Alloactinosynnema sp. L-07: one gene and its partner. The protein of the gene in region 1 interacts with the protein of each later gene in a pairwise test. Links are inferred from orthologs where the notes say so. Each region holds a gene or a part of one and is shown in the gene's direction. Other genes may lie near its edges. The genes, in order: rlmB and BN1701_RS23095.

What was found.
Region 2: the proteins of rlmB (region 1) and BN1701_RS23095 interact in binary tests that used the Escherichia coli proteins (3 or more experiments, as listed by UniProt). The link is inferred for Alloactinosynnema sp. L-07 from one-to-one orthologs.

What each region holds. Positions count from the first base shown.
Region 1 is NZ_LN850107.1:6,282,787-6,297,518, reverse strand. What follows is about bases 4,488-7,256. They hold rlmB (23S rRNA (guanosine(2251)-2'-O)-methyltransferase RlmB), read left to right. Parts: upstream 4,488-5,281; coding sequence 5,282-6,232; downstream 6,233-7,256. Other genes in these bases: BN1701_RS28745 (MBOAT family protein), read left to right, coding at 6,550-7,256; BN1701_RS28750 (hypothetical protein), read right to left, coding at 6,234-6,470; cysS (cysteine--tRNA ligase), read left to right, coding at 4,488-5,280. Also shown: DNA repair protein RadA, read right to left, coding at 1-163; BN1701_RS28785 (hypothetical protein), read right to left, coding at 195-890; BN1701_RS28780 (CarD family transcriptional regulator), read left to right, coding at 1,195-1,686; ispD (2-C-methyl-D-erythritol 4-phosphate cytidylyltransferase), read left to right, coding at 1,864-2,610; ispF (2-C-methyl-D-erythritol 2,4-cyclodiphosphate synthase), read left to right, coding at 2,607-3,074; BN1701_RS28765 (HAD family hydrolase), read left to right, coding at 3,157-3,837; more of cysS, read left to right, coding at 3,892-4,487; more of BN1701_RS28745, read left to right, coding at 7,257-7,983; BN1701_RS28740 (hypothetical protein), read left to right, coding at 8,030-8,602; BN1701_RS28735 (DUF445 domain-containing protein), read left to right, coding at 8,789-10,015; BN1701_RS28730 (DUF445 domain-containing protein), read left to right, coding at 10,092-11,270; BN1701_RS28725 (metal ABC transporter permease), read right to left, coding at 11,267-12,106; BN1701_RS28720 (metal ABC transporter ATP-binding protein), read right to left, coding at 12,108-12,965; BN1701_RS28715 (metal ABC transporter solute-binding protein, Zn/Mn family), read right to left, coding at 12,962-13,888; BN1701_RS28710 (LacI family DNA-binding transcriptional regulator), read left to right, coding at 14,059-14,732. UniProt on the Escherichia coli protein: Specifically methylates the ribose of guanosine 2251 in 23S rRNA.
Region 2 is NZ_LN850107.1:5,152,494-5,167,358, reverse strand. The notes cover bases 4,650-7,551. They hold BN1701_RS23095 (NAD(P)H-hydrate dehydratase), read left to right. Parts: upstream 4,650-5,339; coding sequence 5,340-6,764; downstream 6,765-7,551. Other genes in these bases: alr (alanine racemase), read left to right, coding at 7,271-7,551; glmS (glutamine--fructose-6-phosphate transaminase (isomerizing)), read left to right, coding at 4,650-5,336. Also shown: BN1701_RS23115 (hypothetical protein), read left to right, coding at 1-2,033; BN1701_RS23110 (hypothetical protein), read left to right, coding at 2,045-2,599; BN1701_RS23105 (dienelactone hydrolase family protein), read right to left, coding at 2,586-3,416; more of glmS, read left to right, coding at 3,477-4,649; more of alr, read left to right, coding at 7,552-8,344; BN1701_RS23085 (alpha/beta fold hydrolase), read left to right, coding at 8,341-9,411; tRNA (adenosine(37)-N6)-threonylcarbamoyltransferase complex ATPase subunit type 1 TsaE, read left to right, coding at 9,404-9,859; BN1701_RS23075 (HAD family hydrolase), read left to right, coding at 9,864-10,562; BN1701_RS35930 (hypothetical protein), read left to right, coding at 10,559-10,699; BN1701_RS23070 (carboxyl transferase domain-containing protein), read right to left, coding at 10,776-12,092; BN1701_RS23065 (acyl-CoA synthetase), read right to left, coding at 12,085-13,470; tRNA (adenosine(37)-N6)-threonylcarbamoyltransferase complex dimerization subunit type 1 TsaB, read left to right, coding at 13,587-14,237; rimI (ribosomal protein S18-alanine N-acetyltransferase), read left to right, coding at 14,240-14,707; tRNA (adenosine(37)-N6)-threonylcarbamoyltransferase complex transferase subunit TsaD, read left to right, coding at 14,704-14,865. UniProt on the Escherichia coli protein: Bifunctional enzyme that catalyzes the epimerization of the S- and R-forms of NAD(P)HX and the dehydration of the S-form of NAD(P)HX at the expense of ADP, which is converted to AMP.

The sequences.
Region 1 (14,732 bases):
GCGAGCTGGGCAACCCGGCGGTGATCTTGACTAGCGCCGCGCGGGGGACACCCACCTCGGCGAGCGTGCCCCACGCCTGACACTCGGGACAACGCCCGACCCACTTCGGGACGCCGTGGCCGCACTCGGAACAGCGGTAACTCGGCTTCGCAGGTTTGGCCACGAGATCAAGCTAGCGGCCCACCCCGACAGATCTAATGGTCCGCCGCGCCGCGAGGAGCGTTCGGGGAGCCGATGGGGAGTTCGACGGTGATCGAGCCCGCCTTGGCGAAGACGAAGGTGACCGGGATCAGGCGACCCGGGTACAGCTTCTCCTTGAGCCCGACGAGGATGATCTTGAGCTTGCCGACCTCGACCTTGGCCGCGGGCTTGGTCGTCGGGGCGGCGGAGGTGGCGTGCGCCTCGCTCGTCGGGTGGGCCGACGCGGAGCCGGACGGCGTGGCCGAGCCGGACGGGGTGGCGGTGGGGGTCGGCGTCGGGGCGGCTGACGAGTGCGCCTCCACCTTGGCCTCCTCGCCCGGGGTGCCGACCTTCAGCGCCGCGACGCCGGGCAGGTTCTTGTCACCGACCAGTTCGACCTCGTCCGCGAACGGCGTGCTGACCTCGACCAGCTGGTCGGCGGCGGCGGCGGAGTTCACGATGGTGAGGATGAGCGGGGCGTCGGCGTGCTCGGGGTAGAACCCACCGTGCGGGTAGGCGAGCACGGCGTCGCGCACGGCCAGGTTTCCGACCTGCGACATGGCGCCGTTGACAGCCGGCAATTGGGAATCGGTCTGGGTGATCTGCCCGGCACTGCAGCCGACGGCACTCAGGACGGCGGCCAGGCTGAGTCCCAGCGCGGCCGGGGCGAGGCGCAGCCGTCCGGTCGAGTTCTGCTGTGCACGACTCACGAGAGCTCCTGCGTCTGGTGCGGACAATCCAACTGTCGAGCGGAAGCGTAGCCGGGACAACGAATCGCGCTCACGTGTGGTCGGACACCCCGATCAACGCCCGGCCACAATCACGTCCACAGTGGATCTATTCGCGCCGGGATCACCATCACCCGAAATAAGGGTTGAGTACAGACACGCGCGACTTGTCAACCCCCGTCCATCGCATCATCTGCCCGCTGACCTGCGAAGACCCACACCGCTCCCCTCTCGTGAACAAGGGAGCACGTGTTAAGATGACCGTAGCGAAAGGGGCAGAGGACACATGGTTTTCAAGGTCGGAGAGACCGTCGTCTACCCGCACCACGGTGCCGCACTCATCGAAGCGATCGAGACCCGCGTGATCAAGGGCGAGGAAAAGCAGTACCTCGTCCTCAAGGTCGCGCAGGGTGACCTCACGGTTCGCGTCCCCGCAGACAACGCCGAGATCGTCGGCGTGCGGGATGTCGTGGGTCAAGAGGGCCTCAACCGCGTCTTCGATGTCCTGCGTGCTCCCCACACCGAGGAGCCGACCAACTGGTCGCGTCGGTACAAGGCCAACCTCGAGAAGCTCGCCTCCGGCGACGTGAACAAGGTGGCCGAAGTGGTGCGAGACCTCTGGCGGCGGGAGAAGGATCGAGGTCTGTCCGCTGGCGAGAAGCGGATGCTGGCCAAGGCTCGGCAGATACTGGTCAGCGAGCTAGCGCTGGCCGAAGGCACCGACGAAGACAAGGCTGAGGTCCTGCTCGACGAGGTCCTGGCAACCGCCACAGTCTGACCGCACGTCCGACCGGGCCACTCCCGGAAGCCCGATTGAGACCTGCATGACATCCCCAAGCGTGCCGAGGCGGCAGTTCGGCTCCGGCGCCCCGAGTGATGGCCGTGGCCGTCGCGCGGGGCTCGGTCATGGCTCCGAACTGTCGTCTCGATGTGCGTGCGTCTCGCGGTGCCCGGTATGAGTGTTGTCGCGCTCGTGCCCGCCGCCGGGCGCGGCGAACGTCTCGGCGCCGCTGTGCCCAAGGCGCTTGTCGAGGTGCGCGGGGAACCGCTGCTCATCCATGCCGTGCGTGGCCTGCTCGACGCGGGCCGGGTGCGCCATGTCGTCGTCGCGGCCCCGGCCAACCTGGTCGACGCCACCGCCAAGCTGCTGGCCGACGCGGGCCTGGCCGCCGACGTCGTCGCGGGCGGCGCGGACCGGACCGCCTCGGTCGGGCTGGCCCTGCGGCACGCGCTCGGCGTGATTCCCGACACGAGTGTGGTGCTGGTGCACGACGCCGCCCGCGCGTTCACTCCCCCTTCGGTCATCCGCGCCGTGGTCGACGCCGTCGAGGCGGGCGCCCGCGCGGTGATCCCGGTGCTGCCGATGGCCGACACGGTCAAGCAGGTCGACGCCGACGGCGTGGTGGTCGCCACGCCGGACCGGTCCGCGCTGCGGATTGTCCAGACGCCCCAAGGGTTCGACACCGCGACGCTGGTCGCCGCGCACGCGCTGGCGGACTCCGCGACCGACGACGCCGGACTGGTCGAGCGGCTTGGCGTTCCGGTCGCGACCGTGCCCGGCCACGCCTATGCGATGAAAATCACAACGCCATTCGATCTCGTCGTCGCCGAAGCGATCGTCCTACAAACCGAACGTTCACTTGTTGAACAATCCTACGATCGACCGGGCGCGGCGCGGCAAGCCGCAGAGGAGGGGTCGTGAGAGTCGGCATCGGCACCGATGTCCACCCGATCGAGGCTGGTCGCGACTGCTGGGTCGCCGGGCTCCGGTGGGACGGCGTCGACGGCTGCGCGGGCCACTCCGACGGCGACGTCGCCGCCCACGCCCTGTGCGACGCGCTGCTGTCGGCCGCGGGACTCGGCGACCTTGGCGCGGTGTTCGGCACCGGCGACCCGCGCTGGGCGGGCGCGTCCGGGGTGACCCTGCTGGCCGAGGTGCGCACTCGGCTGCGCGCCGAGGGCTGGCAGGTGGGCAACGCCGCGGTGCAGGTCATCGGCAACGAACCCAAGATCGGCAAGCGGCGCGCGGAGGCCCAGCGGGTGCTGTCCGACGCGGTCGGCGGCCCGGTATCGGTCTCTGGGACCACGACGGACGGCCTGGGCCTGACGGGTCGTGGTGAGGGCATCGCCGCCGTCGCCACCGCGCTGATCATCGAGATCCAGTAAAGTCGGTGCCGACCACGGCAACCAGGTCACCGAGCGGGCCCGGTCGCTGGACCAAGACCGTGCACCCAGGGGAGGCGGCCAAGTGCGTGGCGTCCTCCTGGACTTCTCCGGCACCCTCTTCCGCCTTGAGCTGGGTGCCGCCTGGGTTCGCGGGCTGACCAACGCCGACGGCACCCCGGTCACCGAGGCCCAGCAGGCCCAACTGCTCGCCGTGTTCACCGCGGGCCCGTCGAAGCACCTGCCCGCCGAGTTCCGCGCCGACTGGCACCGCCGCGACCTCGACGCCGACACCCATCGCACCGTCTACCTGGCCGCCATGCGCGCGGCGGGCATGGACATCGGCCCCGGCGTCGCCGAGACGCTCTACGACCGCGTGCAGCACCCCGACTCGTGGCAGCCCTACCCGGACACCGTCGCCGCCCTCACGGCGCTGAGAGCCGCGGGCATCCCGGTGGCGGTGGTCAGCAATATCGCGTGGGAGATCGAGCCGGTCTTCGCCCACCACGGTGCGGCCGATCTGGTCGACACCTATGTCCTGTCCTTCGTCGAGGGCGTCATGAAGCCCGACGCGAAGATCTTCCAGACCGCCTGCGAGCGCATCGGCGTCGCGCCGGAGCACGCCCTGATGATCGGCGACGACCTGTCGGCCGACGCGGGCGCGACCGCACTGGGTTGTCGGTTCGAGCGGGTGGAGCCGCAGGCGACGCAGGTGCGCCACGACGCGCTGCTGACCGCGCTGCGAACACACGGGCTCGCCGCCTGAGCAGCGGCCCGTACCATTTCCCGTAAGCTTTGACATTCCCCACAGGAGAACACCGTGTCCCTGCACATCTTCGACAGCGCCACCCGTGGCCTGCGTGAGTTCACCCCCCTGAAAGCCGGGGCGGCCTCGATCTATGTGTGCGGCGCGACAGTGCAGGGGATCCCCCACATCGGACACGTGCGCAGCGGCCTCAACTTCGACGTGCTGCGCCGCTGGCTCACCCACCAGGGCAGCGACGTCACGCTGGTGCGCAACGTCACCGACATCGAGGACAAGATCCTGAAGAAGGCCGCCGCCGCGGGCAGGCCGTGGTGGGAGTGGGCGGCCACCCACGAACGCGCCTTCGACGAGGCCTACGCCGTGCTGGGCTGCGAGCCGCCGACGATCCAGCCGCGCGCGACCGGGCACATCACCCAGATGGTCGAGCTGATGCAGCGACTGATCGACGCGGGTCACGCCTACGCGGCCAAGGGTGACGTGTACTTCTCGGTGCCGTCGTACCCCGCCTACGGCGAGCTGTCCGGGCAGAAGCTCGACGACTGGAACCAGGGCGAGTCGGTGGCCGACGGCAAGCGCGACCACCACGACTTCACGCTGTGGAAGGGCGCCAAGCCCGGTGAGCCTTCGTGGCCGTCGCCGTGGGGCGCGGGCAGGCCGGGCTGGCACCTGGAGTGCTCGGCCATGGCCTCGATGTACCTCGGGCCGCGGTTCGACATCCACGGCGGCGGTCTCGACCTGGTCTTCCCGCACCACGAGAACGAGCAGGCCCAGTCCCGCGCGGCCGGTGACGGCTTCACGAACTACTGGATGCACAACGCGTGGGTCACCATGAGCGGCGAGAAGATGTCGAAGTCGCTTGGCAACGTGGTGTCGATCCCGGAGATGATCAACCGGGTCCGGCCGCAGGAGCTGCGGTACTACCTGGTCGGCCCGCACTACCGGTCGATGATCGAGTACTCGGAGCCCGCGCTGGAGGAGTCGGTGCGCGCCTACCAGCGCGTCGAGTCCTTCCTTCGCAAGATCACCCAGCGCACCGGGACCGTTGAGGTCGGCGCGGCCAGCGATGAGTTCGTCGCCGCGATGGACGCCGACCTGGCCACCCCCACCGCGCTCGCCGCCGTGCACAACGCGGTACGCGTCGGCAACACCGCGCTGGACGACGGCGATGACGCCGCCGCCCGCGAGGCCGCCGCCGCCGTGCGCGGGATGACCGACATCCTCGGCCTGGACCCGTTGTCCGACAGGTGGTCCGACCGGTCCACTATGGACAACGGGCTGCGCGCGGCGGTCGCCGCGCTGGTCGAGGATCTGCTCGATGAGCGCCAGCGTGCGCGGGCGAACAAGGACTTCGCCCTCGCCGACGCCATTCGAGACCGCCTGCTCAACGCGGGCGTCGCCGTCGAGGACACCCCCGGCGGTCCGCTGTGGACAGTGAAGGACTGACGTGGCAGGCAATTCCAGGCGCCAAGGCGCGATGCGCAAGCCGGGCTCCAAGAAGGGTGCCGTCGTCGGCTCCGGCGGACAGCGACGCAAGGCGTTGGAGGGCAAGGGACCCACGCCCAAGGCCGAGGAGCGCCCCGGCCACCACGCGTATCGCAAGGCCAACGCCCAGACCCGGCGCGACCAGGGCAAGTCGAAGGACCGCCCGACCAACGAGATCGTCGCGGGCCGCAACCCCGTAGTGGAGTGCCTGCGCGCGCAGATCCCGGCCACCGCGCTGTACGTGGCGCTGGGAATCGACGCCGACGACCGGGTCGCCGACGCCGTGCGCATGGCCGCCGACCGGGGCATCTCGGTGCTGGAGGTCTCCCGCCCCGAACTCGACCGCCTCACCGGCGGCGCGATGCACCAGGGCCTCGGCCTGCAGGTGCCGCCGTTCGAGTACGCCCACCCGGACGACCTGCTGGAGACCGTCGGCGACGAGCCGCCGCTGATCGTGGCCCTCGACGGTGTCACCGACCCGCGCAACCTCGGTGCCGTCATCCGCTCCGCGGCCGCGTTCGGCGCCAACGGCGTCCTGCTCCCCCAGCGCCGCAGCGCGGGCATCACGGCCGTGGCGTGGCGCACGAGCGCGGGCACCGCGGCCAAGATTCCGGTGGCCATCGCGACCAACCTGACCCGCGAGCTGCGCGACCTGGCGAGCCAGGGCCTGATGATCATCGGCCTGGACGCCGACGGCACCATGGAACTCGACAACCTGACCCTGGCGACGTCGCCGCTGGTCGTGGTCGTGGGCTCCGAGGGCCGGGGCCTGTCCCGCCTGGTCCGCGAGGCTTGCGACGCCACGGTGTCCATCCCGATGTCCGCGGGCGTCGACTCCCTCAACGCCTCTGTCGCGGCCGGTGTGGTCCTGGCCGAGGTGGCCCGCCGCCGCCGAGCGGCGGGCCGCGTCTGACCTACGGCGCGACGGAGAAGTAAGTAGTACGTCTCCTCGGAACCACCCGGGCGCCGACCGGGGCGTCCGGGCCGGTCTTGGTCTCGTGGACGGCGCGGCTGTCGGTGTAGGACCAGGTCTTCGGCGTGACAGTCTCGCTCGCGGCGGTGGCCGCCGACGCGGTGGCCACCGCGTCGGCGACAGCGGACAGGATGACCAACCCCTTCAGGGCGCGTCTGAGCCCCGTGTTCGATTTCATCACCGGAAACCGACATTCGGGGCCGGTTGATACGAGGTCGGCTAAGGTCTTGGCGATTGCCGGTCGAGGGGGCAAGAAAGTGTCGTTCGCCAGTCCGTTGTTCCTGTGGTTCTTCACGCCGATCGTGCTGGCGGGCGTGCTGCTGGCGCCGAGACACTGGCGCAACGGGATCATCGCGGCGGCCAGCCTGCTGTTCTACGCCGCGGGTGCCGGACCGACGACCTTGCTGCTGCTGGTCTGCATGGCCGTGAACTTCCTCGTCGGCCCGTACCTGGAAGCCGACGAGTGGGACACGAACCGGCGGCGCCGGTGGCGGGTGCTGGTGGCGGTGGTCGCCTTCGACGTCGCGGTGCTGGTGGTGTGGAAGTACGCGGGGTTCGCCACCGAACAGTTGGCAGGCTTCGCCAGGCTGCTCGGCGGGGACTTCCCGGTGGTCCACCTGCTGCTGCCGATCGGCATCTCGTTCTACACGTTCCACCACATCTCATATGTGGTCGACATCTACCGCGGCGAACGCCCCGCGCTGCGCAAGCCGGTCGCGTTCATCACCTACATCGCGATGTTCCCGCAGTTGGTGGCGGGCCCGATCGTGCGCTACCGGGAGATCGCCGATCAACTCCCCCAGGTCCGCACCCACCGCCTCGACGACGTCGCGTCCGGCTTCCCGCGCTTCGCGCTGGGGCTGTGCAAGAAGGTCATCATCGCCGACTCGCTGAGCCCGCTGGTCCAGCAGTGCTTCGCCACCCCGGCCGACCAGATGACCTTCGCCGTGGCCTGGCTCGGCGCGATCGCGTACACATTGCAGCTGTACTTCGACTTCTCCGGCTACTCGGACATGGCCATCGGCCTTGGCCGCATGCTCGGGTTCCGGCTGCCGGAGAATTTCGCCCGCCCGTATTCCTCGGTCACCATCACCGAGTTCTGGCGCCGCTGGCACATGTCCCTGTCCCGCTGGTTCCGCGACTACGTCTACATCCCCCTCGGCGGCAACCGCGCGGGCGCGGCCAAGACCTACCGAAACCTCTGCGCTGTCTTCATCCTGACCGGCCTCTGGCACGGCGCCAACTGGACTTTCCTGGTGTGGGGCGCCTTCCACGGCGCGCTGCTGATCGTCGAACGCGGCTACGGCCTCGACCAGACCCCCACCGACCCGATCCGCCGCTACGCCCGCCGCGCGCTGACGATCGTCCTGGTCGTCGTCGGCTGGGTCCTCTTCCGCGCCGCCGACCTCGGCTCGGCCCTGGTCATGATCGGCCACATGCTCCTGCCCGATTTCCAAGGACTGACCGACCAGGTCGACGCGGCCCTGGGCAACCAGGTCCTCGTCGTGCTCCTGGTCGCCCTGGTGATCATGGTGATGCCCGCGAGCCCCGTCACCGGCCCGCTGCTGGAGTCCTCACGCGGCCGCATGGCCACGGCGCTGCGGGTGGCGGTCATGGGGCCGGGCCTGCTGTGGGCGACGATTCTGGTGGCTACCGGCACGTTCAGCCCGTTCTTGTATTACCAATTCTGAGAGCCAATCCAGGTGCTTTACTCACGGGCGAACCTGGGGAGAACACTTGTACCGCATCGTCGCCGGAATTGTCAGTGTGACCGCGGTGGCCGCGCTCGCGGTGGCCATGGCTGGGAACTCCGTCGCGGGGGTGGCGAACCCGATCGGCGACAGCGAACTCATGGCGGCGACCCTGGCGGTGTGCGACTTCCCCGGCACGAAGATCCGCCCGGGCGCGATGGTCCGGGACATCACAGGCGGGTTCTCCGTGGCCGCGACCGCCGCGGACGGCAGCCTGGGCTTCTGCACGAACAGCTTCAACGGGAACACCCTCCGCTCGATACAAACGGAACCGCCCGAACCGGCCGACGCCAAGATCGGCCGCACCCACGGGCACGGCTTGGGCCTACCCGACGCCCCAATCGGCTATACCGCGGTCGGATACGCGGCTCCGGATGTCGCGCGCGTGGAGATCCTGATGCCGGACGGCACGGTGGTGACCGCGGCGACGCGTGCGGGGACCTTCGCCTACACCGTCCGGGGATTCGACCTCGACACCGTGCGGACCACGAACGGCCGCGCGTTCGACACCGCGGGCGGCCTCGTCTACGAAGGCCCGATCTACCAAATGACGCCCTGACCGCCACGCCGGACCACCGCACCGTCGGAAGTCCGCCTGCGTGGTCCAGCGGTCTTCCGGGTCGTGGCCTACCGCGGCGGCGGGTACACGCTCGGCATCAGCTAACCCTGGCTGGGTTTCGCTGGTCACCCGTTCGGCGCGGTGGTCAGCGTGCGATGCTCAGCCTCGAGACGAGGAGGGGCACAGGTGGACTGGCACGCCATCGCGGAGGACTTCGTCGCGCACTGGCATGTCTACGTGTCCATGCCGTTCATCGCCGCGATCATCGGCTACATCACCAAGCGCGCGGCCATCGAGATGATGTACGAGCCGGTGGAGTTCGTCGGGGTCGGGTTCGTCGGATGGCAGGGGGTCATCCCGCGCAACGCGCACCGCATGGCGAGCGTGGCCATGGAGCTGATGACGACCAACCTGATCGACCCGAAGGAGATCTTCGCCCGGCTGGACCCGAAGAAGGTCGCCGCCGAGCTGCGCGAGCCGATCGAGCTGGCCGTCGACGAGATCACCAGGGAGCTGCTGGCCCAGTACCAGCCGAACCTGTGGGAGCTGATGCCCGACCGGGCCCAGCGGCTCGTGCTCGACCGCGTGCGCGCCGAGGCGCCGCGGATGGTCGAGAAGCTGATGGCGGAGCTGGCCGACAACATCGAGGACGTGCTCGACGTCAAGGACATGGCGGTGCGCAACCTGGTGCGCGACAAGGCCATGCTCAACCGGCTGATCCGCGACACCGCCAAGCCGGAGATGCGGTTCATCGCGCTGTCGGGCATCTACTTCGGCTTCGTCATCGGCCTGGTCCAACTCGTCACCTGGGCACTGACGAAGAACCCGTGGGTGATGCCGATCTTCGGCGGGCTCACCGGCTGGCTGACCGACTGGCTCGCGCTCAAGATGATCTTCTTCCCCCGGCAGGAGAGGAAGTTCCTCGGCGTCGGCTGGCAGGGCATGTTTCAGAAACGGCGGATGGAGGTCGCCCGCGACTACGGCGACCTCATCGCCAAGGAGATCCTGACCGTCCACAATGTCCTGGAGGCGATCCTCACCGGGCCCAAGTCCGACCGCCTCTACGCGATGATCCAGCGCGAGGTCCAGCGGTCGATCGACAGCCAGATCAGCGTGGTGAAGCCGTTCGTCGTGGCCGCCGTCGGCCCCCGCCGCTACCAGGAGATGAAGCACGCCGCGGCGCGCAAGGCCATCGAGCGGATGCCCGACACCGTGCGGCACGTGGAGGCCTACGCGACCGACGCGCTCGACATCCGCAACACGATCATCAAACAGATCCAGCAGCTCACCCCGCTGCAGTACGAGGGCCTGCTGCGACCCGCGTTCAAACAGGACGAGTGGAAGCTGATCGCCGTCGGCGCGATCATCGGCTTCCTGGTCGGCGAGCTGCAAGTCCTGCTGATCTTGCACTGAGCTAATCTACCTGCCAGTAGCCGAGGAGGGTCGCGTGATCCAGGACTTCGCGGCCCAATGGCCGGTCTACGTCTCGATGCCGTTCATCGCCGCCGCCATCGGCTACGTGACCAAGCGCGTCGCCATCGAGATGATGTTCCGACCGCTGACCTTCGTCGGCGTCTGGAAGCCCTACCTCGGCTGGCAGGGCGTGGTCCCACGCGGCTCGGCGCGGATGATCCGGATTTCGGCCCGGCTGATCACCACCCGCCTGATCGACCCGCGCGAGATCGCCGACCGCCTCGACGCCGACGAGGTCGCCCGGCGCATCCAGGGCCCGCTGCTGATGACGATCGAGGAGATCGCCCGCGACGTCATGGAGCGCTACCACCCGCAGCTTTGGGAGATGCTGCCGGTGCTGGCCCAGGACCTGATCATCAAACAGGTGCAGGCCGGGGCGCCGGTCATGGTCAAGAAGATCATGCACGAGATCCAGACCGACATCGGCGAGGTCCTCGACGTCGAACAGGTCGCCGTTGACGCCCTCCAGCGCGACTCTGAGCTTCTGGTCCGCCTGGTCCGCGACATCTCCCGCCCGGAAATGGCCTTCATCGCCCGCTGCGGCATCTACTTCGGCTTCGCCCTCGGCATAGTCCAGACAATCGTTTGGGGCCTGACCCAGGAACCGCTGATCCTCCCAATCTTCGGCGCGACTATCGGCTGGGTAACCGACTGGCTGGCCATCAAGCTGGTCTTCTTTCCCCGCGAACGCACCCGAATCCTCGGCATCTTCCCCTTCCAGGGCGTCTTCCAACGCCGCCGCAATGAGGTCGCCAAACAATACGGAGACTTGGTGGCGCGCGAGGTCATGACCGTCCCGAACATCATCGACGGCATCCTGCGCGGCCCCAAGTCCGACCGTTTGCTCACCATGATCCAGCGCATCGTCCAGAAGACCGTCGACGAACAGGCCAGCATCGCCAAACCCTTCGTCGCCATAGCCGTAGGCACCAAACGCTTCCAGGAAATGAAACACGCCGCCGCGGACAAAGCCATGACCTACCTGGGCGACACCGCCCTCCGCGCCGAGCCCTACGCCACCGAGGCACTGGACATCGGCAACACCATAGCCACCAAAATGAACCGCCTGACCCGCATCGAATACGAGGGCCTACTACGCCCCGCATTCCGCCAGGACGAGTGGAAACTGATAGCCGTCGGCGCATTCATCGGCGGCCTGGTAGGCGAACTACAGGTCCTGCTACTGCTGCACTAAGCGCGAACCAGCCGCCGCGACCGGCTGATCATCCAACAAACCACATAGATCAAAAACGAGATCGCCGTGACGAACGCGCTGACCGGCGCCCCCGGAGCCAGCGACAGCACGATCCCGCCCACCGCCGAGATCTCGGCGAACACCACCGCCAACACCGTCGCGCGCACAGGATTGGCGGTCACCCGGCAGGCAGCGGCGGCAGGCGTCACCATCAGGGCCAAGACCAGCAACGACCCCACCGTCCGCACACCCAGCGCCGTCGCGACCCCCACAAGCACCGCGAAGACCACCGCCAGCAGCGTGGTCGGCACCCCCCGGGCCCGAGCCACCTCAGGATCCACGCTCGCGAACAACAACGGCCGATAGATCACCGCGAGCACCACGAACACCCCGAGCGCGCAGCCGATCAGCAGGCTGAGGCTGGCGAAGTCCTGACCGACGATCTGCCCAGTGAGCAGCCCGAACTTGTTCGACGCGCGGCCCCGGTAGAGCCACAGCATGAGCACGCCCAGCCCCAGGCCGAAGGCGAGCACCACGCCGATCACCGAGTCGTAGTCGGAACTGCGCCGCGACAGCAGGCCCAGCACGACGGCGGCCACGATGGCACCCGCCAGCGCACCCCCGCCGATGTCCCAGCCCAGCAAAAGCGCCGCAGCGCCGCCGGTCAGAGCCAGTTCGCTCGTCCCATGCACAGAGAAAGCCATGTTCCGGCTGACGATCAGCGGCCCGAGCACACCCGCGAGCAGCCCAAGGACCGCCGCCGCGAGCAGCGCGGCGAGGACGAAGTCCAAACGCAGCAGCGTCGCGGTCAGCTCGAAGTCGAAGATATTGTCCACGTCAGTGTTCTCCGTGGTGGTGCGGGGTGTCCTCGCACAGGTCGCTGTGTGCCCCGATGACGTGGATCTGGCCGCGCACGCGCACGACCTCGACGGTGGTCCCGTACAGCGCGGTGAGCGTCGCCGAGGTCATGACCTCCTCGGGCGAGCCGACCCGGAAGCGGCCGTCGACCAGGTAGAGCACGCGGTCGACCAGCGGGAGGATCGGGTTGATCTCGTGGGTGACGAACAGGACCGCGGTGTCCGCCGCGCGCCTGCGGGCGTCGATCAGGGAGCTGACCGCGGCCTGGTTCGCCAGGTCGAGCGACAGCAGCGGCTCGTCGCACAGCAGCACCCGCGGGTCGTTGACCAGCGCTTGGGCCACCCGCAGCCGCTGTTGCTCACCGCCGGAGAGCAGGCCGACAGACCGGTCGGCGAACCCGGTCGCGCCGACTTCGGCGAGGACCTCATCGACCCTGGCCGCCCGCGCGCGCCTGCCCGCGATGCCCATGCCCCAGCGGTGGCCGTCGAATCCGAGCCCGACCAGGTCGCGCCCGCGCAGCGCCAGGCTCGGTTCGAGCGCGCGCTGTTGCGGGATGTAGCCGATGTGGCTGTTGCCCTTGCCGGGCGCCGCGCCCGCGACGGTGACCGTGCCCGCGCTGAGCTCCTGCAGGCCGAGCAGGACCCGCAGCAGGCTGGTCTTGCCCGACCCGTTGGGCCCGAGCACGGCGATGAACTCGCCGGGCCGCACGTCGAGGTCAAGCCCGTCCCACAGCCGACGGTCCCCATAGGACAGGCGCGCGCCGCGCAGGGAGATCGCCGGGGCCGCGACGTCGGCTGTGGGCGTCGCTTCCGTGCGCGAACCTCGGTCTACCGTCATGCCACCGCCAAGGCTCCCGAGAGCGATTCGACCTGCTTGGTCATCCAGTCAAGGTAGCTGGTCACACCGGGTGGCAGCGTCTCGGTCACGGTCACCACCGGGATGCCCGCGGCGACGGCCTTGTCCTTGATGGACTTGGTCACCGGGGTCTCGGCTTGCTCGTTGTAGATCAGCGCCGCCACCTGCTTCTCGGTGACCAGCGCCTCGGTCGCGGCGACGGCGGCGGCGGGCGGGTCGGTCTCCTCCTCGATGGCCTCCGCGAATTCCTCCGGCGTGGCGTCGGTCAACCCGGCGTGTTCGAGAAGCAGGCCCGCGACGGGCTCGCTGGCCACGATCTTCACGCCCGGCCTCGCCTTGCCGATCGCCTCGGCCTTGGCCGCCAACTCCTCGATCTTCTTGCCGAAGGCCTCTGCGTTGGCCGCGAACTCGGCCTTGTTGGCCGGGTCGACGGCCGAGAGCTCGTCGGCGATATGGCCCGCGACCACCTCGACGGTGTGGAAGTCGTACCAGACATGCTCGTTGGCGTGGTCGCGCCCGGAGCCGTCCGCCGCGATTTTCTCATTCGAGTCGACCGCGACGATCTTGCGCAGGTCGCCGCCCGCGGTGTTGGCGAGCCCGGCGAAGAAGTCGTCGTAGCCGCCACCGTTGGACACCGCGAGCTTGGCGCCCTGGAAGGCCGCCGAATCGGCAGGCTTGGCCTCATAGCCGTGTGGGTCGCCCGCCGGATCACTGATGATCGACCGCACCGCGACCCGCTCACCGCCGATCGCCCGCACGACGCTGCCCCACACGACCGTCGAGGTGACCACGACTGTCTTGCCTTGCTCCGAGGCCACCGTCGACGGCTCGCCGCACGCGGTCACGCCGAGCAGGGTCAGGACCGCGACGCCCGCCGCGACGGAACGTGATGGACGGATGGTCATGGGCACTCCTGGGGACGATCAGCGCAGGTGGTCGACAATGGAAACCGTTGTCGATTGGAAGCATACGTCACCAAAGCCGCCTGTGGGCACTCGACTGGGTGACCCCCGCCGGACCCGGAGAGCACGGGCCGGACTTCTGCAATTGGTTCTGAACCGTTACGGTCAGCTCCATGGCCCGGTCTATGCATGTGCGACGACCTGCGACGCTGGCATCGCTGGCGGCGGAACTCGGGGTGTCCCGCACCACGGTGTCCAACGCCTACAACCGCCCTGACCAGCTCTCACCCGAGCTGCGCAGGCGGGTGTTGGAGACCGCCCGGCGGCTGGGCTACCCCGGTCCCGACCCGGTCGCGCGGTCGCTGCGCACCCGCAAGGCGGGCGCGGTCGGCCTGCTGCTCACCGAGAATCTCTCCTACGCCTTCCGTGACCCGGCGGCCCTGGGCTTCCTCGAAGGACTGGCATTGGCCTGCGAGGGCGCGGGCCAGGGCCTGCACCTGGTGCCGGTCAACCCCGAACGCGAGGATGTCGCCGCGGTCCACCGGGCCGGTGTGGACGGCTTCGTCGTCTACTCGGTACCCGACGACGACCCCCACCTGGCCGCGGTCCTGTCGCGACCGGTCCCGACCGTGGTCGCCGACCAGCCCACCGTCGAGGGAGTCGACCGCGTCGGCATCGACGACCGCGGCGCGATCATGCGGCTGGCCAACGAGCTGATCACCTTGGGCCACCGCCGCGTCGGTGTGATCTGCATGCGCCTTGCCCGCGACCGCAACGACGGCTTCGCCGCGATCCAGCGTCAGCAGGAAGCCCACTTCCACGTCCAGCGCACCCGACTGGCTGGCCT
Region 2 (14,865 bases), 1.1 Mb from region 1 along the record:
TCAACGAGCTGCGCTGGGGCAAGATAAAGAAAGACGCCGCGAAGATCGAGGGCCTCGGTCTGGCGATGGAGAACATCGCCTCGGTCATCAAGAAGGGCAAGGACCAGCTCGCTCACGATTGGAAGGGCGAGTCGTTCGAGGCGTTCAAGACCGCCATCGAGCGCGTCGAGAAGACCCTGACCGACTACGCCGCGGCGGCCAAGACCACGGCGACCGGCCTGACCACGGCGATGACCCGGACCGAGACGCTCTACAAGAACTACCAGTCGTCGAGCCAGACGATCCTCACGTTCAGTGACGACTACGGCAAGCCAAACGACTGGCGCAAGGTCACCGGCGACGACATCAACGGCCACCTGGTCGACGTGTGCCCGTGCAGCATGGGCTGCAACAAGGACGAGGACGAGGAATCCCGGATCATCCGGGACAAGATCATCCACCCGGTCGCGTACAAGTTCTACGAGAACGTCTACTGCGGCTTCGGCGACGACTCCTGCAAGACCAACGCGCACTCCACGGTGAACTACTCCAACGACATGCGGGACAAGGTCGCCCAGAAGATCAACCAGTGGTATGTCGCCACGGACAACCTGCGGCACGGCGTCGACGGCCTGCAGACCGCCGCGCTGGAGAACCTGCGGATCATGTCCGAGCTGAAGGTCTTCGGCCGGATGAAGGTGCCCGGGGCGCCGGGCCAGCAGCCGCCGGGGGACGGCAAGGACAAGACCCCTCCCGGTGGCGGCGGTGGCGGCGGTGGCGGCAAGCACGACACCGGCGGTGGTGGCGGTGGCGGCGGCATGCCGAAGATGCCGGAGACGCCGCCGACGCCCCCGCCTGCGGACCTGTCCAGCCTGGAGCAGGACCCGACCAAGACCGACCCGCCGACCGACCCGACCACCATGCCCGCGGGCACGGAACAGCCGGGGGAGACGGTCACCATCGAGGAGGGCGACCGCAAGATCTCGGTCACCAGCCCCGACAGCGAGGGCAAGGTCAAGGTCACCGTCGACGACGGCACCGGCACGCCCAAGACCTACACGATGGACTTCGGTCAGGCTGGCACGCCCGTGCTCGGTCCGGACGGCAAGCCGGTCCTGGGCCCCGACGGCCAGCCGGTGATGAGCGCGGACGGCAAACCGGTCGCGGGCACCGAGCCGGTGCTGGGTCCAGACGGCAAGCCGGTGCTCGGTCCGGACGGTCTGCCGGTCATGGGCGGTCAGACCGGTTTCGGTCCGGACGGCCAGCCGGTCCTGGGGCCGGACGGCCAGGTCATCGAGCCTGGCGCGGACGGCAAATGCGTGATCTCCGACCCGCCGATGACGATCACCGCGGAGCGGCCCGGCGGCGGCGACGTCGTCCTGGTCACCGTGGACGACGGCACCGGCGACCCGACTTCGTACACCTTGGACTACTCCGAGGCGGACAAGCAGGGGCCGACCGTGGGCCAGCCCGCGGCCGGTGTGGTGGGCGGCTCGGTCACCGGCGGCCCGGCCGATCCGGTGACCGGCACGGGCGCGTCCGGCGGCGTTGGCGCGCCGGGATCCCCGGACGGGGTCCCCGCCGCGGGCTTCACACCGCCGGGTGAGGCGGCTCCGGCGGCGTTCGCCGCGCCTGGCCAGGCGGCATGGTCCCTGCCGGGCGAGCCCGCCTATGGCGCCGACGCCGGGACCACGGGCCAGCCGCAGATGACCTCGGCCCAGTCGGTCACCGAGGGCGCCGAGTCGTTCGGTTCGGCGGGCGGTGTGCTCAATGAGCAGAGCAAGGACTTCGGCCCGGCGGACGTCCAGGCCGCGGGTGCGGGTGAGGCGGGCCTGTCCAGCGCGTCCGGCGAGCCCAAGTCCGACTCGCAGCCCGGTGGGGCCGCGGGCTCCGGCATGGGCGGCGGCATGATGGGCGGCGGGGGTGGCGGCGGCGGCGGCCAGGGCGGCGACTCCGAGCGCGCGGGCAGCCAGTGGCGCACCACCGGCAACCTGTTCGACGAGGACTACGCCGATTCGCAGGCAGGCAGCGCCCTGTACGGCGACACCATCTAAGGGGCTCGGCTGTGTACTTGATGGACGAGATCGACGAGGGCGCCACGCTCCGCAAGATCGAGGAAGCCGCGGCGCAGGGCATTCAGGAACTTGAGGACCGCGTCGAGCTGGCGGGCGAGATCGACGGCTCGGTCGCCGAGCGGTCGGCCGAGCAGCAGGAGCAGTTCGCCGAGGCCACAGCGGCGGGCGAGCGCAGCCTCGCGGCCACGCGTGAGCAGGCGAAGGAAGAGACCCAGCCGCCGCCGGGATGGTCGGCACCGGCTAAGCCGACCACGCTGAGCTTCACCAACGAGGACGACGAACCCGGTTACCGGCCCGCGCCACCCGTCCCGGTCAGCGGCGGTTTCGTGCCGCCCGCGGCCCCGCCCGCGCCGGTCGAGCCGCCCGCTCCCGCGCCCAGTGCGGCGAAGTACCTGTCGTTCGGGATCGAGGAGGACGAGGCCGCCCCTGGCTCGGCCCCCGCACCCCGCCCGGCGCCGACCCGCGCCCAACGCCGCGCCGCCGCAGCCGCAGCCGAACCCGAGGACGACGACTGGTCAGGCCACAGTTGGATCAAGCCGTCGTAGCCCGCTCGCCGACCAGTTCGTCATCGCCGTCGTAGGTGATCTCAGCGCCTTTGACGTCCTGTTCGAGCAGTGGCAGGTAGTCGGCGTCGCCGGTCAGGTGCACGAGGAAGAACGCGGTCAGCAGGGCCCGCGCGACGCGCTGGGTGCTGTGTTCAGCCTTGCCGTCGACCAGCAGCGCGCTCCAGTGCCTGCCCTCGGTGAACCCGAGGTGGCTGGCCTTGGGCAGGGTGCGCAGCTGCACCGGGCCACCCCAGGACTTAGCGATCAGCTCCGCGTTGGCCACGGCAGGCGCGACCCGGTCGACGCCCGCGGCCAGGTGCAGGCCCGGCATCCCGCAGGACCGGGCCGCCTCGGTGGCGAACGGCTTGGTCTGCGACGCGGCGAGCGTGGCCACCGCGCGGACCCGGTTGTCCTCGGCTGCGGCCAGCACGGCGCTGCCGCCACCGGTCGAGTGGCCCGCGAGCGCCAGCCGGTCGGGGTCGACGCTGATATCCCCGTCGCCCAGCCGGACGCCCGCCGCGACGTCGAGCGCGGTACGCAGGTCGGCGGCGAGCAGCCGGTGTGAGCCCAACGGGCCGGTGTGGGTGCCGGGCGCGGTGACGACGATGCCCCACGACGCCAGGTGCCGGAACAGGCCGCGATAGCGGACGGGCGGCTGCAGCCAGCCGTGTCCGAAGGCCACCGCGGGCAGGCCCAGGCCGGACTTCGGCGTGAACACCAGCCCGGGCATCCCGATGAGCGCGAGGTCACCGCGCAGAACCTCGTTGGGTCCGGGGCGGGACAGCTCGTCGAACAGGTGCTTGGCCTTGCGTGCCATGCGCGAAGCCTATCGGTGGCCGGGGTCCCGGGTGTGGCGGCGCTGGTTACCCTGGTGCGCGTGTGCGGAATCGTGGGATATGTGGGTCATCGCCAAGCGCTGGACGTCGTGCTGGACGGACTGCGCAGGCTGGAGTACCGCGGATACGACTCGGCGGGCGTCGCGGTCCTGACCGGCGACGCGCTGGCTGTCGAGCGTAAGGCGGGCAGGCTGGCCAATCTGGAGGCCCGGCTCGACGAGGTGGGCCGGGAGGGCTTCGCGGGCACCGCGGGCATGGGCCACACCCGGTGGGCCACGCACGGCGCCCCGGTCGACCGCAACTCGCACCCGCACCGGGACACCACCGGCCGGGTCGCGGTGGTGCACAACGGGATCATCGAGAACTTCGTCGCGCTGCGCAGCGAACTCGAGTCCGCGGGCATCGAGTTCGCCAGCGACACCGACTCCGAGACCGCGGCCCACCTGGTCGCCCTCGCCTACGCCGACGGCGAGACCGCGGGCGACCTGCCCGCCAGCGTCCGGGCCGTGTGCAGGCGGCTGGAAGGCGCGTTCACGCTGGTCGTGAGCCATGTCGACCAGCCGGACCTGATCGTCGCCGCGCGCCGGTCTTCGCCGCTGGTGGTCGGGATCGGCGAGGGTGAGACGTTCGTCGCCTCCGATGTCGCGGCGTTCATCGAGCACACCCGCGAGGCCGTCGAGCTCGGTCAGGACCAGGTGGTCATCATCACCCGCGACGGCTATGAGGTCGTCGACTTCCACGGCGAGCCCGCGCCCGCCAAGCCGTTCACCGTCGACTGGGACCTGTCGGCCGCCGAGAAGGGCGGCCACGAGTACTTCATGCTCAAGGAGATCGAGGAGCAGCCCGAGGCGCTGGCGAACACGCTGCGCGGGCACTTCGTCGACGGCCGCATCGTGCTCGACGAGCAGCGCCTGGCCGACCAGGACCTGCGCGACATCGACAAGGTCTTCGTCGTGGCGTGCGGCTCGGCCTATCACTCCGGCCTTGTCGCCAAGTACGCCATCGAGCACTGGACCCGGCTGCCCGTCGAGGTCGAGCTGGCGTCCGAATTCCGCTACCGCGACCCTGTGCTCGACCGCGACACCCTGGTCGTCGCGGTCTCGCAGTCCGGCGAGACGGCCGACACCCTCGAAGCCGTGCGGCACGCGCGCGAGCAGAAGGCCCGCGTGCTGGCGGTGTGCAACACCAACGGCGCGCAGATCCCGCGCGAGTCCGACGCGGTCCTCTACACCCACGCGGGCCCGGAGATCGGCGTCGCGTCGACCAAGGCGTTCCTTGCCCAGATCGCGGCGAACTACCTGGTCGGCCTGGCCCTCGCGCAGGCGCGCGGCACCAAGTACGCCGACGAGATCGCCCGCGAGTTCCACGAACTTGAGGCGATGCCCGAGGCCGTGCGCCAGGTCCTCGGCACCACCGCGCAGGTCCGGGCGCTCGGTCAGGAGCTCTCCGAGTCGAAGGCGGTGCTGTTCCTCGGCCGCCACGTCGGCTACCCGGTGGCCCTTGAGGGTGCTTTGAAGCTCAAGGAACTGGCCTACATGCACGCCGAGGGCTTCGCCGCCGGTGAGCTCAAGCACGGCCCGATCGCGCTGATCGAGGAGGGCCTGCCGGTGGTGGTGGTCATGCCGTCGCCGAAGGGCCGGGCGGTGCTGCACTCCAAGCTGGTGTCCAACATCAGCGAGATCCAGGCCCGCGGCGCGCGCACGATCGTCATCGCCGAGGAGGGCGACGAGACGGTCCGGCCGTTCGCCGACTCGCTGATCGAGGTGCCCGCCGTGCCGACGCTGCTGCAGCCGCTGGTCTCGACCGTGCCGCTGCAGGTGCTCGCCGCCGAGATCGCCCGCTCACGCGGGTACGACGTGGACAAGCCGCGCAACCTGGCGAAGTCCGTCACGGTCGAATAGCCGATGCGCGGCGTCTGGCGCACCGACCGGGTCCGGGCGGCCGAGGCACTAGTCCTCGCCCGGACACCTCCCGGCGCCCTCATGCGTCGGGCCGCCCACGGCGTCGCGCTGCACACCGCCCGGCTGCTGGCCGCGTCCGGTGGCATCGCTGGTCGCCACGCCGTGCTCCTGGTCGGCTCCGGTGACAACGGCGGCGACGCGCTGTGGGCCGGGGCTTTCCTGCGCAAACGGTCCGTCGGGGTGACGGCGGTGCTGCTTTCGCCGGACCGCGTCCACGCGGAGGGCTTGGCGGCGCTGCGCCGCGCGGGCGGCCGAGTCGGTACCGCGGCGGATCTCGACCGGGCGGACGTGGTGATCGACGGGATCGTCGGCCTGTCCGCCCGGGGCCCGCTGCGGGCGGAAGCCGCAGCTCTGGTCACACGGGTGCGCGCGCCGATCGTGGCCGTCGACCTGCCCAGCGGGGTCGACCCGGACACCGGGGCGGCCGACGGTCCCGCGGTCACCGCCGCGGTCACGGTCACGTTCGGGGCATTGAAGCCGGTGCACTTCCTGAGCCCGCGCTGCGGCACGGTGCACTTCGTCGATCTCGGACTCGATCTTGCCGACCCGGACTTCTCGGTCCTCGACCGCGCCGACGTCGCGGACGCCTGGCCGGTGCCCGGTCCCGCCGACGACAAGTTCACCCAGGGCGTCGTCGGGGTCGCCGCCGGATCGGCCACCTACCCCGGCGCCGCGGTCCTCACGATCGGCGCGGCCGTCCAGGCCACCTCCGGCCTGACCCGGTACGCGGGCCCCGCCGCCGACGAGGTGCGCCAGCGCTGGCCCGAGGTCGTCGCCACCGGCTCGGTCACCGACGCGGGACGCGTGCAGGCCTGGGTCGTCGGCCCCGGCCTCGGCACGGTGAAGGCGTCGCGTGACGTCGTCTCGTCGGTGCTCGCCGCGGGCGTCCCGACCTGTGTGGACGCCGACGGCATCACCCTGCTCGCCCAGCACCCGGACCTCTGGGACGCACGCGACCCGGACGCTCCGGTGCTGCTGACCCCGCACGACCGCGAGTTCGTTCGCCTGGCCTCGCCCCTTGGCATCGAACTTGGCGCGGACCGAGTCGCCGCCGCGCGCGCTTTGGCGGCCCGGTTGGACGTGACCGTGCTGCTCAAGGGTCACGCGACGGTCATCGCGGCACCGGACGGTCGGGTGTTGGTCAACTCGGCGCGGACACATTGGCTGGCAACGGCGGGATCGGGGGACGTGCTGGCCGGCTTGATCGGCGCCCTTCTCGCCGCAGGCCTCGACCCCGCACTCGGGGCGGCCTGCGCGGCGTGGGTACATGTCCGCGCGGCCGAACTCGCGGCGGCGGGGGCTCCGACGCCCGCGTCCTCGATCGTCACGGCGTTGCCGGAAGCCATCAGGGCCGCACTCGGGCGCTGAGTTATCCACATTTCATCCACAGGACAGCCATTCTCAAGATCAATTGCCACCCCATCGCGATAGACTGGCCAAGGGCTGTCCCCCCGGGACGGGTGGGGGCTGCGGCGGTGTCGTTTGTGCTGTTCAGCACCGCTGCGGCGCGTAGGTCGCCCATTCTTCGATCGCCGTGAACGACCGGGCACCCGCGGCCACTGCCGCCGCCACGAGCACCGGAATCGCCACCAACGGATGCCGCACACCCTGCCGCCGCGCGGATCCGGTACCCGCTCCAGGAACACACACGCAGGTCGGCGACCTCATCGGCGCTGATCAACCCCCACCGGTCCAACCCGGCCGGAATCAGCCAGGATGACGCCACAGGCCCGACACCGCGATCATGGGAACTCAACACCCACATGATCAACAAGGGTTGCGCCCGCCCCGCATCCAGGGTGATCGACTTTGCCGGAGCCCTGGCGTCCCCCCGGGAGGGTGGGGGCTGCGCGGGGGTGTGCCACGATTTCCTTATGGCTGCTCAGACGCCCCCGCGGGCCGAGGTCACCGTCGATCTTGGTGCGGTGCGGCACAATGTCGCGCTGCTGGCCGCCCGCGCCGGGGACGCCGAGACGATGGCGGTGGTCAAGGCCGACGGCTACGGCCATGGCGCGGTCGAGGTGGCGCGGGCCGCTCTCGAAGCAGGCGCGACCTGGCTCGGGTCGTGTTCGGCGGCTGAGGCGGCGGCCCTGCGGGCGGCCGGGATCGACGCGCCGATCTTGGCCTGGTTGGACGTGCCGGGGGCCGAGGTGCCGCCGGACGTCGACCTGGCGGTGTCCTCAGTCGAGCAGTTGCGCGGGCTGTCCGGCAGGCGGATCCACCTCAAGATCGATACCGGTCTCTGCCGCAATGGCTGCCCGCACGAGCTGTGGCCGGACCTGGTGAAAGCGGCGGCGGCGTCGGACAACGAGGTCTACGCGGTGTGGTCGCACCTGGCCTGCGCCGACGAGCCCGGCCATCCCTCGGTCGACAGCCAGGCCAAGCGTTTCGCCGACGCGTATCAGGTCGCGCTGGACGCGGGGCTCACTCCCAAGCGGCACCTCGCGAACTCGGCGGCCACTTTGGACCGGCCGGACCTGCGTTTCGACATGGTTCGCGTCGGCATCGCGATGTATGGGCTGAATCCCTTGCCCACCAAGGAAGACCTCCGTCCCGCGATGACCTTCCGCTCGTCGGTCGCGCTCACCAAGCGGATCGACGCGGGCAAGTCTGTCTCCTATGGACAGTCCTGGACCGCGGAGCGCCCGACCACTCTGGCGTTGGTCCCGGTCGGTTACGCGGACGGTGTTCCGCGCCTGCTGTCGGGCCGGTTCGACGTGCTGCTCGGCGGGATCCGCAGGCCGGTGCGCGGGCGCGTCTGCATGGACCAGATCCTGGTCGACTGCGGTGACGACGAGGTCCGCGTCGGCGACGAGGTCGTGCTGTTCGGCCCCGGCGACCGCGGCGAGCCGACCGCGCGGGAGTGGGCCGACACGCTCGGCACGATCGACTACGAGATCGTCACCGGCATGTACCGGCCCAGGCTCGTGCGCAGGTATGTCGGATGAGCATGCGCAACCGCGTGTTGGCCGGGGTCGGGATGGCGGTCGCGGGCGGCGCGCTGGTCGCCGGGGTCGCCAGGGCGCGCAGGCCAGAGGAGCTCTACCCCGACGAGCCGCTGGGCAGGCTGGAACCCGACCGCATCAGCACCGTGGCCGCCGCCGACGGGGTCGCGCTGTCGGTCGAGGAGGTCGACCCGGTCGACGGCGACCCAGAGGTGACCGTCGTGCTGGTGCACGGGTTCGCGCTGAGCCGCAAGTGCTGGCACTTCCAGCGCCGTGACCTGGCCGAACTGACCGGCCCCCGGGTGCGCCAGGTGCTTTACGACCACCGCAGCCACGGCCGCTCCGAGTTGGCCGACGAGTCAACGAGCACGATCGACCAGCTCGCCGCCGACCTCGACGATGTCGTCCGCGCGGTGGCTCCCGAGGGTCCGATCGTCCTCATCGGACACTCGATGGGCGGCATGGCGATCATGGCGCTGGCTGAGTCACGGCCGGAATTGTTCGCCGAACGGGTCAGCGGGGTCGCGCTCATCGGCACATCGGCGGGCGAGGTCGGCCGCCACGGGCTGTCGCGGCCGCTGCTGTCGAAGTACAACCCGCTGACCCGCTATCTCGGCCGGTTCGCCGACTGGCAGCCCGGCCTGGTCGAGCTGGTGCGAGCGAGCGGCGGCCAGTTGACCCGGTCGGCCGTGCGCACGCTCGGGTTCGGGTCGCGCAGCGTGAGCCCGAGTCTGGTCGACTTCCTCATGGAGATGCTGGACGTGACCCCGGTGCGCGTACTCGCCGACTTCATCGAGACCCTGGGCAGCCACAACCGCTACGCCGCGCTCGCCGGGCTCAAGCATTGCCCGGTGCTCGTGCTCAGCGGCGACGCGGACTGGATGACCCCGTTCCAGCACGCCGAGCGGATCGCCCTTGAGTTACCCGACGCGACCCTGGTCCGCGCGCGCGGCGCCGGGCACATGGTCATGATGGAGCAACCCGAGTTCGTGAACGAGCACCTGGTGGCGTTCCTGCGCGAGTGCGTGCCGGGGCCCGAGACCAGGAAGAAGTGGTGGCGGCGTGGCTGAGACGATCGAACTGCCCGCGGTCGAGGACACCCTCGACTTCGGCCGCAGGCTGGGCGCGACCCTGCACGCGGGTGACCTGGTCCTGCTGGCGGGTCCGCTGGGCGCGGGGAAGACGGTGGTGGCCAAGGGGATCGCGGCCGGACTCGGCGTGCAGGGGCGGGTCAGCAGCCCGACGTTCATCATCGCCCGCGAGCACCAGGCGGGCACCCGCGGCATCCCGCTGGTCCACGTCGACGCCTACCGGCTCGGCGGCGACCTCACCGAGCTGGACGACCTGGACCTGGACACCGAACTGGTCGAGGCGGTCGTCGTGGTCGAATGGGGCGACGGCGCCGCCGAGCGGCTCTCCGACGACCACCTGCTCATCCGGCTCGACCGGCGGCCCGACGACACCAGGGTGGCCACCCTGGAACCCCATGGGACGTGGACCAGCCGCCGGATAGGGTGAACGCATGCGCGCGGTGATCTTCGACTGGGGCGGCACGCTGACCCCCTGGGTGACTATGGACATGCACGTCGCCTGGCGGGCCTACGCCGACGTCGTCCACGCCGACGACCCCGAGGCCGCCGACGCGCTCGCCGCCGTCCTGCGCGCCGCCGACGACGCCGCGTGGCACCGCAGCCGCACCGACGCCACCGCGTTTCACCTGCTGGAGATGATGGCCGACGCGGGTCATCCCGCCGAGGAGCGCGCCCTGGTCGCGCTGCGCGCCCATTGGGACCAGGCCACGTACACCGACCCCGAGGTCGCGCCGCTGCTGGCCGAGCTTCGGGGCCGAGGCTTGCGTACCGGCGTGCTGTCCTCGACCTCCTGGCCCGCGGCCTGGCACGAGGAGATCCTGATCCGCGACGGCGTCCGCGACCTGTTCGACGCGTGCGTGTGGAGCAGCGACCTGGAGTACACCAAGCCCCACCGAGTCTCCTTCGAAACCGCGATGCGAGCGGTGGGCGTGGACGACCCGGCCGACTGCGTCTACGTCGGCGACCGCCCCCACGACGACATCAGCGGCGCGAAGGCGGCCGGGATGCGGGCGGTGTTCATCCCGCACAGTGTGATCCCGGTGGAGCAGCAGCTGCCGGTGGAGGTCGAACCGGACGCGGTCCTGCACCGGCTGTCGGACCTGCCCGCGATCCTGGACCGCTGGGTATGACCGAAGCCGACGCTTTCGATGACCTCGAAGACGCGTATTGGTCGAGGCGGGCGGCGGACGTGCTCGCCAAGGCGGAGCCGCCGATCCCGTGGGATGAGGCGGTTGCCCTGCTGGACTCGGGTCAGCAGACGGACTGAGATCCGGCCCAGCGGGTGTTCAACAATCCCCTTGTTGAAACGTAGGATTGTCGAACAATCCCAGACCGGGTGCGATCTAGTAGGCGATACCCCGGACAACGCCCAGGTCGAGCAGGTCCTGCGGGCGGAGGCGGAGTTGTTCCGCCGTCGCCGGGATCTCGCTCGCGTCGCGTTTGAGGATGGCGGCGCAGAGTTCTGGGGCGATGACGGAGAAGTACGCGTCCGGGGTTATCCAGGTGCGGTCGGGTGCGGCGAGTGCGAGGGCGCCGCCGGAGCCGCCCTCGCCGATCACCAGGGTCGTGATCGGCACCCGCGCCGCCGCCACGGTGGCGAACAGGTCCGCGATGGCCGGGCCGACCCCCGCCCGCTCAGCCGCCGCGTCGTTGGCCGCGCCCGGGGTGTCCACCAGGGTCAGCACCGCGAGGTCGAGCCGCTCGGCCAGCCGGATCAGCCGGGCCGCCAGGCGGAACCCGGAAGGCGTCGTCGCGGTGCCGGTCTGCGCGGCGTAGGCGACGGCGTGGTGGCCGACGAGCCCGATCCCGCACAGCATCCCCGGATCGACCCCGCCCGCGCGGTCCCCGGAGATCTCGCGCCGGAGGTCGAAGTAATCGTCCAAATAGGACTCCGCGTGCGGCCTGACCGCCGACCGCGCCTGCCGCACGGCCGCCCAGCCGTCCAGCGCCGCCGCGGACCCCAGCGCGCGGGGTACGGCCGGTGGCTCCGGCGTGCCGGAAGTCAGCAGTACCAACCATTCCGCGAGCACGGCCCCCAGGTCCTCGAACTCGCACACCTCATCGATGTGCCCGTTCGCGAACTGCCCTTCCGAGGTATACGCCGGATCGTCGACATCGACGGCGGGCCGCACGCGGCTGCCTGCGAACCCGACTCGCGCGCCCGCGACCCCGATGGTCACGTCCGCGCCCGCGCCGAGGGAGGCCCACAGTCCGCCCGTCGTCGGGTCGCGCAGCACCGAGACCTGCGGCACCCCGGCCTCCCGCAGCAGCGCCGACTGCCGCGCGACGCGCTGGAGTTGGCGCAGGGACAGCATTCCCTCGTGCATCCGGCTGCCCCCGGTCGCGATCAGCGACACCAGCGGCGTGCGCGTCTCGCGGGCGCGGGTGAACGCGTGCTCGATGCGGTCGCCCGTCTTGGTGCCGACCGACCCGCCGAGGAACCGGAAGTCGAACACGATCAGCACCGCGTCCGTGCCGCCGATCTTGCCCTCGCCGCACACCACCGACTCGGTCTCACCCGAGGCCGCCATGGCGCGCTCCTTCGACGCGCCGTATCCCTCCCACCCGATCGGCCCGTCGCCGGGCGTCGCCGAGCCGGGGAACTCGACGAAGTCCGATGCGACGGCCGCGATGACGTGGCGGGCTCCCTCGTCAGGCATGCAGCGCTCGCTTGGTGACCTTGCCCATCTCGTTGCGGGGCAAGGATTCCAGGAAGCGCACGACCCTCGGCCGCTTGTGCGGGGAGAGCAGCGCGGCGACGTGGTCGGCCAGTTCCTCCGCCGTCGGCCGCTCGCCCGCTGGGACCACCCAGGCCACGATCCGCTCGCCGAGGTCGTCGTCCGGCTCGCCCGTCACCGCGACCTCGGCGACCCCGGGGTGGTCGAGCAGCGCGTTCTCGATCTCGCCCGCGCCGATCTTGTAGCCGCCGCTCTTGATCAGGTCGGTGGCGCGGCGGCCGACGATGCGGATATAGCCCTCGGACTCGCGGACGGCCATGTCGCCGGTGCGGAACCAGCCGTCGCGGAAGGCCTCGGCGGTGGCCTCGGGGCGGTTGAGGTAGCCCAGGAACAGGTTCGGGCCGCGGACCTCGATCTCGCCGATCTCGCCGTCGGCGACCAGCGCTCCCGCCTCGTCGACCAGCCGCACCTCGACGCCGTCGATCGGCGGTCCCACCGTGCCCGGCCGCCGGTCGGCCGACGCGCGCACGCCGCAGTTCATCAGCGTCTCGGTCATCCCGTAGCGCTCGACCACGGCCTGGCCGGTCGCGCGGGTGATCCGCGCGTGGTCGGTGGCGGGCAGCGCGGCCGAACCGGACACCAGCAGCCGCGCCCGACCCACGGCGGCGGCCAGCGCCGGGTCGGCCTCGCAGTCGGCGGCGAGCCGGTGATACATCGTCGGGACGCCGAACATCATCGTCGCGCCGCTGGTCAGCGCGTCGGCGAGCGCGGCGGTGTCGAACCGGCCCAGGTGCCACACCGCGCCGCCCCGACGCAGCGGGCCGAGGACGCCCAGGATCAGACCGTGGACGTGGAACAGCGGCAGCGCGTGCACGACGACGTCGGCCGCGGTCCACTCCCACGCGTCGGCCAGTGCGTCGAGGTTCGTGGCGATCGCGCGGCGGGGCAGCAGGACGCCCTTGGGCGGGCCGGTGGTGCCCGAGGTGTAGACGATGAACGCGGGCGACTCCGGATCGGCCTCGGCGGGTAGTGGCCCGTCGAGCCGCTCGGCCAGGTCGACCACGAAGTCCGCGGACGGCCCGCCGATCGTGACCTCCGGCGCGCTGTCGCCCAGGATGTGCGCCAGCTCCCGTTCGCCGACCTTCGGGTTGATCGGCACCACCGCGGCCCCCGCGAGCAGCGCGCCGACCACGGCGACGCAGGTCTGCGGGGTTGGTTCGGCCCACACCGCGACGCGGCGCGCGGTGCCGAGCCTGGCGGCCACGGCCTTGGCGGCGCCCGCGAGATCGGCGTGGGTCAGGACGGCGCTCCCGAACCGGACGGCTTCCCGCTCGTCCGGCGCGGCCAGGGTGGGCAGCAGCACCCGCCCAACCCTAGTGGTGCGACACCGTCACGGGCAGTTGCGACGATCACGTGCGCAAGCGTTTGCGACCGCGCTATGCGAGCCTTGTCACCGCCCTCGTACTCTTGACAACCGTGCTGGTACTCGCTGTGGACACCGCAACGCCCGCGGTCACCGCCGGCGTCGTCGAACTGACCGATGGACGCCCGCGCGTGCTCGCCGAGTGCGTGACCGTCGACGCCAAGGCGCACGGTGAACTGCTCGCCCCGCACCTGAGAGACGCGCTCGCCGCGGCAGGCCGCACGTTCGCCGAGGTCGACGCGATCGTCTGCGGCATCGGCCCTGGCCCGTTCACCGGGCTACGCGCGGGCATGGTCACCGCCGCCGCGCTCGGCCACAGCCTCGACCGGCCCGTCTTCCCGGTCTGCTCGCTCGACGCCATCGCCGCCGACGTGCCCGGCGAGCGCCTGCTCGTGGTCACCGACGCGCGCCGCCGCGAGGTGTACTGGGCCGCCTACGACGGCACCCGGCTGACCGAGCCCGACGTCAGCGCGCCCGCGGCCGTCGCCGCCCGCGTCGCCGAACTCGGCGTCACGCGCGTGGCGGGCTACGGCGCCAAGCTCTACGACTTCGGCCTGCCCGTCGTCGGCCCAGAGCACCCGAGCCCGGCGGGCCTGGTCGCCGCCGCCGACCTGGAAGGCACCCCCGGCCCGCTCACCCCGCTCTACCTGCGCAGGCCCGACGCCGTCGAGCCGGGCGCGCGCAAGCGGGTGAGCGCGAGATGACCGTGCGCCTGCAGCCGCTGCGACGCGCGGACGCGGCGCGCTGCGCGGAACTGGAGCAGGTGCTGTTCGCGGGCGAGGACCCGTGGAGCGAGTCGGCGTTCGCCGCCGAACTCGACTGGGGCCACTACTACCTCGGCGCCTACGCAAAGGGTCAACTCGTCGGCTACGCGGGCCTGTCGCTGGCGGGCGCGCCGGGGGACATGGAAGCCAGCGTGCACACCATCGGGGTCGACCCGGCGTGGCAGCGCCAGGGCGTCGGCCGGGCCCTGCTGTGCGCCCTGCTGGACCGGGCCGACCAGGAGAACGCCGCGGTGTTCCTTGAGGTCCGCACCGACAACTCATCGGCCATCGCGCTCTACGAGGCGCACGGCTTCACCACAGTCGGCCTGCGCCGGCGCTACTACCAGCCCTCCGGCGCCGACGCCTTCACCATGGTCCGGCCCGAGCGCGCCAGCCTGGAGACCACGTGACGATCATCCTGGGAATCGAGAGCTCCTGCGACGAGACCGGCGTCGGCATCGTGCGCCTGGGCGCCGACGGTGCCGTTGAGCTGCTTGCCGACGAGGTCGCCTCCAGCGTCGAGCAGCATGTGCGCTTCGGCGGCGTGGTGCCCGAGATCGCCAGCCGG